DNA from 3 places in the Streptomonospora salina genome. Region 2 is predicted to be linked to each of the others. Evidence: predicted binding sites of a transcription regulator. Region 2 holds the regulator's gene; each other region holds the start of a gene.
What was found. Region 2 encodes LexA, which represses DNA repair genes until DNA is damaged. Its sites were predicted from a motif close to TCGAACANNTGTTCGA; they were not measured.

Region 1 (3,271 bases), 1.5 Mb from region 2:
GACGACCTCCACGAGCATGTCCTGTCCGCGATCGACAAGCACGGGCCGTGGCTGATCCTCGATCTGACCGGGCTGGAGTTCATGGACTCCAGCGGTCTGAACGTCGTCATCAACGCCTACCGTGCCGTCAAGGAGCACGGTGGCAGCCTTGCGCTGGCCGCGCCGAACGAACGGGTGACCAAAGTCGTCCGCCTCGTCGGCCTGCACCGGCAGGTTCCGGTCCACAATTCCGTTTCGGCGGCGGTCAACGCCATGGAGCTGCTGGAGAGCAAGCAGCAGGCGGGCTGAGCGCCCGCACCGCCATGGCCGCCCGCGCCGCGGCGCGTGGCGCCCCGGGGGTCCGGGGTCGCCGCGGTGCCGTGCACAGGAACGCATACGACACGCAGCCTCGACGGCCCGCCGGAGGCGCCGCGCGCCCCGCGTTCTCCGGTCCCGCCGAGTGCGCGGTCCGCGTTACGGGGCCGTGTAGTAGGCCTCGCCCTCCTCGCGGGCGTGGGCGATGCGGCGCATGATGCGCTCGTTCATCGCGGGCATCCGCTCCGGGGCGAACCAGCCGACCTCCAAGGACTCGTCTTCGTCGGCGTGTGCGCTGCCGCCCGCCGGGCGGCAGCGGAAGGCGATGTCCATGAACTGCACCCGGTCGCCGTTGGGATAGGTGAACGGCGGCTCGGTGACGACGCTGGCGATCCGCTCGGGAACCACGTCGACGCCGGTCTCCTCGGCGACCTCGCGGACGAGGGCGGCCGCCGGCTGCTCACCGGGCTCCAGGATGCCGCCGGGGGTGCTCCAGGATCCGTCGTCCGCCCGCCGGTGCAGCAGGACCTCCCCCGACTCCGCTATGACCACGGCCGTCACGCCGGTCAGCCAGAGTGGTTCGTGGCCGACGTGCTTGCGCAGGCTGAGGATGAACTCCGGTGTGGCCATGGCACCGAGATTACCCAGCCGGGGCGGCGACGGCGGGGCCCGCGTGCAGGTGCGGCGCGGGCTCGGTTGCGCCGCCCGGCCGTGGCGGGCGGGACGGCCGGGCGGCGGGAGGTCATCCCCACAGGCGGCGCATCGTCCAATCGCCGGTGGTGTCGTCGCAGGTGATGTCGGCGATGCTGAGTTCGCCTTCGGGCGACTCGGCGGCCACGCGGACCAGCCGTACGTCGGTGGCCGTGGCCTGAGCGCCGCCGCGGGAGGCGGGCTTGCCCGGCGACGACCACGTGCCGATGACGCGCCGGACACGGTAGGTGTGGTCGCGCCAGGCGAAGAACGCAGGGTGGCCGCCGGTGGTCGATCTGACGTCGATCCGTTCGTTGTAGAGACTCACCCGGGAAGTGTATCGAACCTGTGTTCGATCGCGCATCGGGTTCGGGCGTGTCGCGGCGGTTTCACCAGCCTAGGGCCGGTGCCGGCGCCGCTGTCGGAGTACGCGCCGCCGCGGCCGGATCGGGGCCTGCGGTCGTATTCGCGACCTGCGCGGACGTCGCCGCTTCCGGTTCCGGCCACGGCGTTCGCCGCGGCGTTGCGCGCGGACGGGTGCGCACACTGCGGCGGATCCGTCGGGGTCGTGCGCAGCGACCGACCGGATGGTATGTCTATCCTGGAAGCCGCTCCAGCATGAAGGCCGGAAGACGGGAAGACGCATGCAGAACACGGACGGCTCCGAGCGGCCGGCGACCGCACCCGACCGCAGCCTCGCGGTTCCCGACCGGCTGCTCTCGGCCGCTTCGCGGCTCTTCGCCGATCGCGGCTTCGAGCGGACCTCGGTGCAGGAGCTCGTTTCGGCCGCCGGGGTGACCAAGGGGGCGATGTACCACTACTTCACCTCCAAGGACGACCTGCTGTACGCGATCTATCAGCGTGTGCTGACGATGCAGATGGAGCGGCTGAACCGGTTCGCCGGTGCCCGAGGGACCCCGCGCGAGCGGTTGTACGGCGCCGCGGCCGACGTCGTGCACACCACGGTGGACAACCTCGACGACACCCGGATCTTCTTCCGGTCGCTGCACATGCTCTCCGACGACCGGCAGACCGCCGTGCGCAAGGAGCGCCGCCAGTACCACGAACGCTTCCGTGCCATCGTCGAAGAAGGGCGGCGCAGCGGCGAATTCCGCGCCGACGTGCCCGCCGACATCGCCGTCACCCAGTATTTCGGCGCCGTCCACCACCTCAGTACGTGGTACCACGGCGCCGGCGAGCTCACCGGCGCGCAGGTGGGCGCCTACTTCGCCGACCTGCTGCTGTCGGGCCTGACTCCGGATGAGCCGGGCGGCGCGGATCCGCCGGGGCCCGCCGTGCAGTGAGCGGGGGACGTCCGCGCGGTCTCAGAAGAAGACGCGCCCCGGGCGGGCGGGGTCGCGCAGAGCGGCCATGCGCTTGGTGTTGGCGGGGCGGCTGGACAGCAGGTTGTACAGGAGCAGGAACAGCCCGCGGTCGGTGCGCGCCCGCTCGGCCATCTCGCTCATGTTGACCTGCTCGTACAACCGGGTGCCGCCGGCGAGCAGCCGGATCGCGTGCACGCCTTCGGGGCAGTGCGCGTGCGCGTGGTCGTCGGCGGTGTACTCCATCGCCCGCGACAGCGACGGTCCCAGCAGGGGCACCAGGCGCCCCGGTGCCGTCGAGGCTCGCAGCCAGAGGGACGCGTGGCCCGCCGCGATGTGGCCCAACTGGTGCGCGACCACGAAGCGCAGAGCGTCGGGGTCGCGCACCCCGCCGCCGGTCTCGAACAAATCGCCCGGGACGACGATGTAGCGCCGCCGACCGTGGCCGGGGGCCCAGGCGCGCTGCCCGCCGGCGACCGGCCACACGTAGGCGTCGGGCGCGCACGGTAGCCCCATCCGGGCGCTGAGCAGGCGGATCGCGTGGTCGGCGGCGGGGAACTGCGTCGGGGAGATCCGCACCGACTGCGCCCGCTGCCGGGCGTGCCGCAGCCCGCTCGACGCCCAGCAGCCGACCGGTATCCCGGTGAGCACGAGCGCTGCGGCCCACAGTGCGGCGCCGCCGGGTGCCGTCCACAGGATGTGGACGGACACGGCCGGGACGGACGCGGTCACCAGCGCCGCTGCGGCAGCCAGCGGCCACTCCCAGGGGTGCCGGGAGACGCAGGGGGCGTCGGCCGGCGTCCCCGCTTCGGTGCGCGGACCGGAACCGGGCGGTGCCGGTGACGGGCGCGGCGGTACCCGGCCGGAACCCCCGCCCGGGCGGGCGGGGAGGGGCTGCGGTTCCCGCCGGGTGAGCGCCGCAGGCCCCCCGGCGGCGGACGTGTGCCCGGGGCGCGGCCGTGTGG
Region 2 (3,271 bases):
GCACACCGGCGGCGCACCGGGCGGATTCCCGGCACCGGACGCGGCGGCGACCGGTCGGTACCTTACTCGCCCGCGCCGCCCGCTCGGGCGCGTACACGCCGGAGCCCGGCCGGGGCCGCGGGGCGCGTGTACGGCGCATCGGGACCCGTCACCGCCGCTGTGGAGAGCGCGGTGGGATATCTCCAGGGCGGCACCGGCGCAGCTGCCGCGGCGCCGGTACAGCGGCGCCCGAATTCGGCCGGCGGCCGACAGGGCTGTCCCGGCGCGACCGGTTCGCCGGCGGTCCCGGTACGGGTCCGGTCAGAAGTCCGGCATCTCCAGCTCCTGGCCCGGTTCGAGCTCGGACTCGCCGAGACCGTTCACCCGCACGATCCTGTGCACGGTGCTGCGGGGGTCGTCGCCGGGTCGCACGCGCTCGGCGATGTCCCAGAGCGTGTCGCCGTCGCGGACGACGACGGTGGAGGGGGGTTCCTCGCGCAGAGCGGATTCGGGGGCCGCGCCGGATGCGGCGGCGCCGGCGGTGGCGGCGGCCGTGGCCAGCGCCACCAGCGCGGCGGTGGCCAGCACCGAGGCGGCGGTGCCCACGACGATGCGCCCGCGGCGGGTGAGGCGGTCGCTCCAGACCCGAACGGCGGCGGCCAGCGCCGTGGCCGGGGCGCGGGACGCCCGGGCGGGCTCGGGGTCCGGATGCACCGGCCGTCGCCGGGAGCGGTCCGGAGCCGGCTGGGCGGGTACGGCCGCGGCTTCGGCCGCGGATTCGGCGCAGCTCCACTCCGGAAGCTGCCGCTCCCAGTCGAACAGCGCACCGTTGTGCGCGCCCGGGATCGTGTCGGCCGCTGCCGCTCCGCCGAGGCGGGCGGACTCGTCGGCCGGCGGCGGCGCCTGGGCCGGCACCACCCACAGCCGGGAGCGGCGGCCGCGGCGGCCGGGCCGGGCGGCAGAGTCGGGAGCCGGTGCGTCCGGCCAGTCCACGGGGGATTCGAATGCAGCGGCGGATCGAGACGCAGACAGAGTCATGGCCACACAGCCCTCACCTTCGTACGCCAGTCCATTAGAACTAACGTTCGATTCCTACCGCATCCGCGCGAAATTTTCAGCACCATCTCGAACGTTTGTTTGATATTGCCGTGTGCACGCAGTAGCGTTGGACATGTTTCGCTGCGGTATCGGCGCTGCCACTCGACGTGGTCGCACGCGCGCTACCGCTGGCGAAGATCGATCGACGGGCCGGTCCCACGTGTCGGGGGGATCCGCCTGACGCCTGCACCGATAGCCGCATCCAGAACAACCGACCCCCGAGGAGGCCGGCCGTGCCGGAGGAGAACCACGGAACCCAGGAACCTCACGCGGGCGGGGGGTCCGTCACCGCACTCCGGTCCACTGCCGCTCCACCCGCGGATCCGCAGGACTCCGCTGACGGCGCCGAGGGAGCACCGAAGCTTACCGCCCGCCAGCAGAGCGTGTTGAACTGCATCCACCGTTACGTGCGGCAGCGCGGGTATCCACCGTCGATCCGGGAGATCGGCGACGCGGTGGGGCTATCGAGCCCGTCCAGTGTGGCGCACCAATTGAAGGTGTTGCAACGCAAAGGCTATCTCTATCGCGATCAGAACCGCCCACGCGCGGTCGAAATCCGCATTCCGGGACAGGCTCCGGTCCGCTCGTGGGACCACTTGGAGGAGACCCCCGAGGCCGACGAATCCCGGGCCACGGCGGTTCCGGTCGTCGGACGCATCGCCGCCGGCGGCCCGATCCTGGCCGAGGAGTCCATCGAGGACGTGCTCACCCTCCCCAAGCAGCTCGTGGGCGAGGGCCGGCTGTTCATGCTGAACGTGGTCGGCGACTCGATGGTCGATGCCGCCATCACCGACGGCGACCTGGTCGTCGTCCGCCAGCAGCCCGACGCCGACAACGGCGACATCGTCGCTGCACTGCTGGACGACGAGGCCACGGTCAAGACCTTCAAACGCGACGACGGCCATGTGTGGCTGCTGCCGCGCAACGACGACTACACGCCGATTCTCGGTGACGACGCCACCATTCTCGGCAAGGTCGTCACCGTTCTGCGACGCGTGTGAGGCACCGGCGGCGTCCGGTAACGAATTCGAATCGCTTCGGCACGGGCCCGTGATCCGGCTTACTGATCACGGGCCCGACACGTTTTCGGAATTCAACGGTTATCCCGCTCCCGATCCGTCCGGCGGCGCTTCGCCGCCTGGACACGCGGCGCGCTAGACCACAACGCGGCAGAAGCGCCAGGGACCAAAGGCCGGTGCCGCCACCGGTTCGGCAGCACAGCGTGTACGGGCCGAGGCGTCCCGGTCCCGCGGGCACGAAGGTCCCCGGCGCGGCCGCCGCCGACCGCGCCGGCCACAGCCCGGGGCGGACCCGGCCACTACGGTGGGACCATGCCCGTCCGCGCCGCCCTTCGCGCCACCGCCCCGTCCGTGCTCCTGACAGTCCTGCTCGCCGCCGGCTGCGCCCCCGGCGACGGATCCGGCGGCTCCGGGACCGCCCCCGAACCGCCGGGCGTCCGCCCGCAGCAGCTCCCTGTGACATTCGAGAGCGGACCCGACACCCTCCACGGCACCTTCGCGCTGCCGCCCGGCGGCGGCACGGACCTGCCCGCCGCGCTGATCGTCTCCGGAAGCGGCCCCACCGACCGCGACGGCGACAACCCGGCCCGGCCCGACGCGGGAACCAACGAGAACTTCGCGCGCGTACTGGCCGACTCCGGGGTGGCGTCACTGCGCTACGACAAACTCGGCAGCGGCAAGACGGGCATGGCCGCACGCGACGACGACGCGACGGTCGGCTACGACGTCTTCGCCGAGGAGTTCGCCGACGCCTACGCCCACCTCGCCGACCGGCCCGAGGTCGACCCGTCCCGGCTGATGGTGGTGGGCCACAGCGAAGGGGCGCTGTTCGCGCTGAACGCACACACGATCGTCGACGCGCATCCGCCCCGGGCGCTCGTCCTCGCCGCCCCGCCCGGCCGGCGCTACCTCGACACCGTCGACCGGCAGATCACCGAGCAGGTCCGCCAGGCCGAGGCCGCCGGATCCATGGACTTCGGGCGGGCCGAGGAGACCCTGTCCGACCTGCGCTACGGCATCGCCCGGATCCGCGACGGCGAGGACCTGGACGGGCTGCACCTGGCATCGGAGGTGAACCGGATCCTGGCCCCCGAGTTCGTACCGTTCCTGCGCAGGATCGACACCATGGACCCGGTGGAACTGGCCCGCGACCTGCCTCCGCAGACCGCCGCACT
Region 3 (3,271 bases), 4.5 Mb from region 2:
CTCCATCAGCAGACCATGGGCCAGGGGATCCACCGCCGAGATCCCGATCAGGCGGTTGACCAGGCTTCCCGCTCCCGAACCGCGGATGGAGCAGCGGATGCCGTTCTCGCGGATGCGGCGGGCGATGTCGGCCACGGTCAGGAAATAGGCGGAGAAGCCCTTGCGCTCGATGACCTCCAGCTCGCGGGCCAGCCGGGCGCGGGCGCGCGCGTCGCCCTCCAGGCCCAGCCGGTCCATGCCGTCCCGGCAGGCCAGCCACAGCCGGTCGCGGGCGCCGGGGATCTCGGGCAGGTGGTGGCGGTCCATGCCCAGGTCGGCGCCGGGATCCAGGCTGCAGGAGGCGGCCAGGGCGCGGGTGTGGGCCAGCAGCCGCCGCACGGCGGTGCGGTCGGGGCCGCAGATGCGCTCGGCGACACCGGCCATCTCCGCGGTGTCCTTCAGGTAGGCCTGGGAGCCGCAGGGCTCGGGCGGCGGCCCGCCGCCGGGAAGCCGGCGCCGCGCCTCGTCCAGGACGCGGGCGACCTCGGCGCCGGAGCGGTCGGGGTAGCGCACGGCGTTGCTCAGCACCGCCAGCGTGCCGGTCTCCTCGGCCAGCCGCAGCATCGCGGTGGCGCGGCGGTGCTGGGCGGGCCCGTAGTGGTCGACCAGTTCGACGGCGGTCTCGGCGGTATCGCGCCAGCGCCGCAGGCACCGGCGGGCGCGCTCCATGTGGTGCTCGGCCGCCGCCAGACCGACGTCGGACTCCGGCCCGGCGAGCACGACCAGATCTTGGGCGTGCTGGGCCACCATCGCGTGCGATACGGCGGGAACCCCGCGCGTCCCGGCGGCGTGGGCGGCGCTGACCAGACGGCACAGCGAGGCCCAGCCGCGCCCGCCGCGCGCCAGCACGACCACCCGGCCGCCCCCGGGAGCGGCCACGGCCAGGTCGGCCCCCAGCACGGGGCGGATCCCGGTCCGTTCGCAGGCGCGCACATGCTTGACGGCGCCGTAAAGGCCGTCGCGGTCGGTCAGCGCGAGCATGTCCATGCCCGATTCGGCCGCATGCTCGACCAGCGCCTGCGGCGGCGCGGTGCCGTGGCGCATCGACGCCGCGGAGGCGGTGTGCAGGTGGGCGAAAGCGTCGGTCATCAGCGGCGGCCCTCCGGGCGCGCCGCGGTGGCGACGAGTGCTGCGGCCATGGCTCCCCCGTTGTCGCGGCCAGGGCTGGGCAGTCGGTGCCGCGCCCGGGGAAGACAGGCCGAAATCGAACTCGTGTACGAACGATACCGCACGGATGATCATGGATAGAACCATGAACAGGCGAAACCACAGCGGCGGTCGCCGTGGAAAGGGCAGCACGCGGCGTGGCGCCGGGGGTTTCGGCCGTGGCGGCGCCACGATGGTCGGCGCGCGGCGCACGCGGACCGCCCGGCGCATCCGGTCGCCGCGCTCCGGCCCCCGGGGGTCCTGCCGGGCCCCGCACCCGAAACGGAAACGGCCCGCCATGTGGAGCGCGATCTGGAGCGACTTGGCGGTCAGCGGCGTGCCGCTGCTGGAGAAGGTGATCCGCACGGTCGCGGTCTACGCCGCGCTGGCCGTCCTACTGCGCGTTCTGGGAAAACGCGACACGGCCCAGCTCAACACCATGGACCTGGCCCTGATGCTGCTGCTGGCCAACGTCGTGCAGAACGCCATCATCGGTGAGGACTACTCCCTGGTCGGCGGGCTGCTGGGCGCTGTGGTCCTGCTCGCCACCGACGCCCTGGTGGTGCGCAGCGCCGCGGCTCGGGCGTGGACGTGGCGGGCGCTCAACGGGACGCCCATCGTCCTGGCGCGCGACGGCAGCTACGACCGTGCGGCTCTGCGGCGCCTGGCCGTCCGCCGTTCCGACGTCGACGTGCTGATCAAGAAGCAGGGCGCGCACAGCGTCGCCGAAACCACGCGCGTGGTCCTCGAACCCGGCGGCGCGGTCCTGGTGGAGATGCGCCCCGAGCGGCGCCCGGCCACCGGCGCCGACGCCGCCGCTCTGCATGAGCGCCTGCGGCGGATCGAGGAGCTGCTGGAGCGGGACCGCCCGCAGGGGTGAGCGCGGCCGCGCGGCGGGGAGGGGCGGCGACAGCACCTCCCACCAGGCCCGGCGCGGTACCGTGGCCGCCATGGAGAACGCATCCGAGCGCCCGTCCACCTCGGTCGAGGACTACGTGAAAGTCATCTACGACCTGCAGGAACGCGGTTCCGGGCCGGTGACGATCTCGGCGATGGCCGAGCGGCTCGCGGTGTCCAACTCCTCGGTTTCGGGAATGCTGCGCAAGCTCGGCGAGCTGGGCCTGGTGTCCCACCGCCGCTACGGGGACGTGCAGCTCACCGAGACCGGCGACAAGGCCGCGCTGGCGGTTCTGCGCCGCCACCGCCTACTGGAGACCTACCTGGTCGAGGCGCTGGGATACTCCTGGGACGAGGTCCACGACGAAGCCGAGATCCTCGAACACGTGGTCTCCGACCGGTTCGTCGACCGCATCGCGGCGTACCTGGGCCACCCGGCGGCCGATCCGCACGGCGACCCCATCCCCACCCGCGAGGGCGACGTCCCCGAGCGCGAGACGCAGCTGCTTTCGGCGGCCGATGCGGGAACCAGGGGGGTCATCGTGCGGGTCAACGACTCCGACCCCGACCTGCTGCGCCACCTTGCCGAGCAGGACATCGGCATCGGCATGCGCATCGAACTGGTGGAGCGCCGGCCCTTCGGCGGACCGCTGATCGTGCGCACCGGGACCTCCGGCGCCCAGCGCGAGCAGGCCCTGGGCCTGCTCGCCGCCGAGGCCCTGTGGATCGCCCCGGCCCCCGCGCAGGAGGGCCGGAGCTGACCGGGCTGGGCCCCGCCCCGCGCCGTCCGCGCCTCAGACGGGCAGCTGGCGCATCTGCGGTTCGGGGTAGCGCTCGCCCGCGGCCGCGCCCGGAGGCACCGCGCTTTCGAGTTCGGCGACCTCGTCCCGGGACAGCTCGACGTCCAGCGCGCCCAGCGCTTCCGAGAGCCGGTCGCGCCGGCGCGCGCCCACCAGCGGCACGACGTCCTCGCCGCGCGCGGCGACCCAGGCGATGGCGGCCTGGGCCGGCGTGACGCCCTTCTCCGCGGCCACCGTGCCCAGCGCCTCGGCCAGGCCCAGATTGTGGCGCAGGTTCTCGCCCGAGAAGCGCGGGCTTGCCGAGCGGAAGTCGCCGGCCGCCAAGTCGCGGTCGCTGCTCCAGTGGCCCGACAGCAGCCCGCGTGAGAGTACGCCGTAGGCGGTCACGC

Region 1: the regulator LexA is predicted to act here: its motif matches at 1,325-1,340, upstream of HNR25_RS13965 (DUF6504 family protein).
Region 3: the regulator LexA is predicted to act here: its motif matches at 1,244-1,259, upstream of HNR25_RS00245 (DNA polymerase III subunit alpha).

What each region holds. Positions count from the first base shown of each region.
Region 1 is NZ_JACHLY010000001.1:3,050,639-3,053,909, forward strand. Features, by position in the region: gene HNR25_RS13955 (STAS domain-containing protein) at 1-288, shown strand, start outside; gene HNR25_RS13960 (NUDIX hydrolase) at 454-924, opposite strand; gene HNR25_RS13965 (DUF6504 family protein) at 1,037-1,312, opposite strand; gene HNR25_RS13970 (TetR/AcrR family transcriptional regulator) at 1,629-2,288, shown strand; gene HNR25_RS13975 (M48 family metallopeptidase) at 2,310-3,017, opposite strand.
Region 2 is NZ_JACHLY010000001.1:4,529,721-4,532,991, reverse strand. Features, by position in the region: gene HNR25_RS25465 (LysM peptidoglycan-binding domain-containing protein) at 301-972, opposite strand; gene lexA (transcriptional repressor LexA) at 1,461-2,078, shown strand; gene HNR25_RS20515 (alpha/beta hydrolase family protein) at 2,409-3,271, shown strand, end outside.
Region 3 is NZ_JACHLY010000001.1:45,826-49,096, reverse strand. Features, by position in the region: gene HNR25_RS00245 (DNA polymerase III subunit alpha) at 1-1,128, opposite strand, end outside; gene HNR25_RS00240 (DUF421 domain-containing protein) at 1,484-2,065, shown strand; gene HNR25_RS00235 (metal-dependent transcriptional regulator) at 2,136-2,843, shown strand; gene HNR25_RS00230 (aldo/keto reductase) at 2,877-3,271, opposite strand, start outside.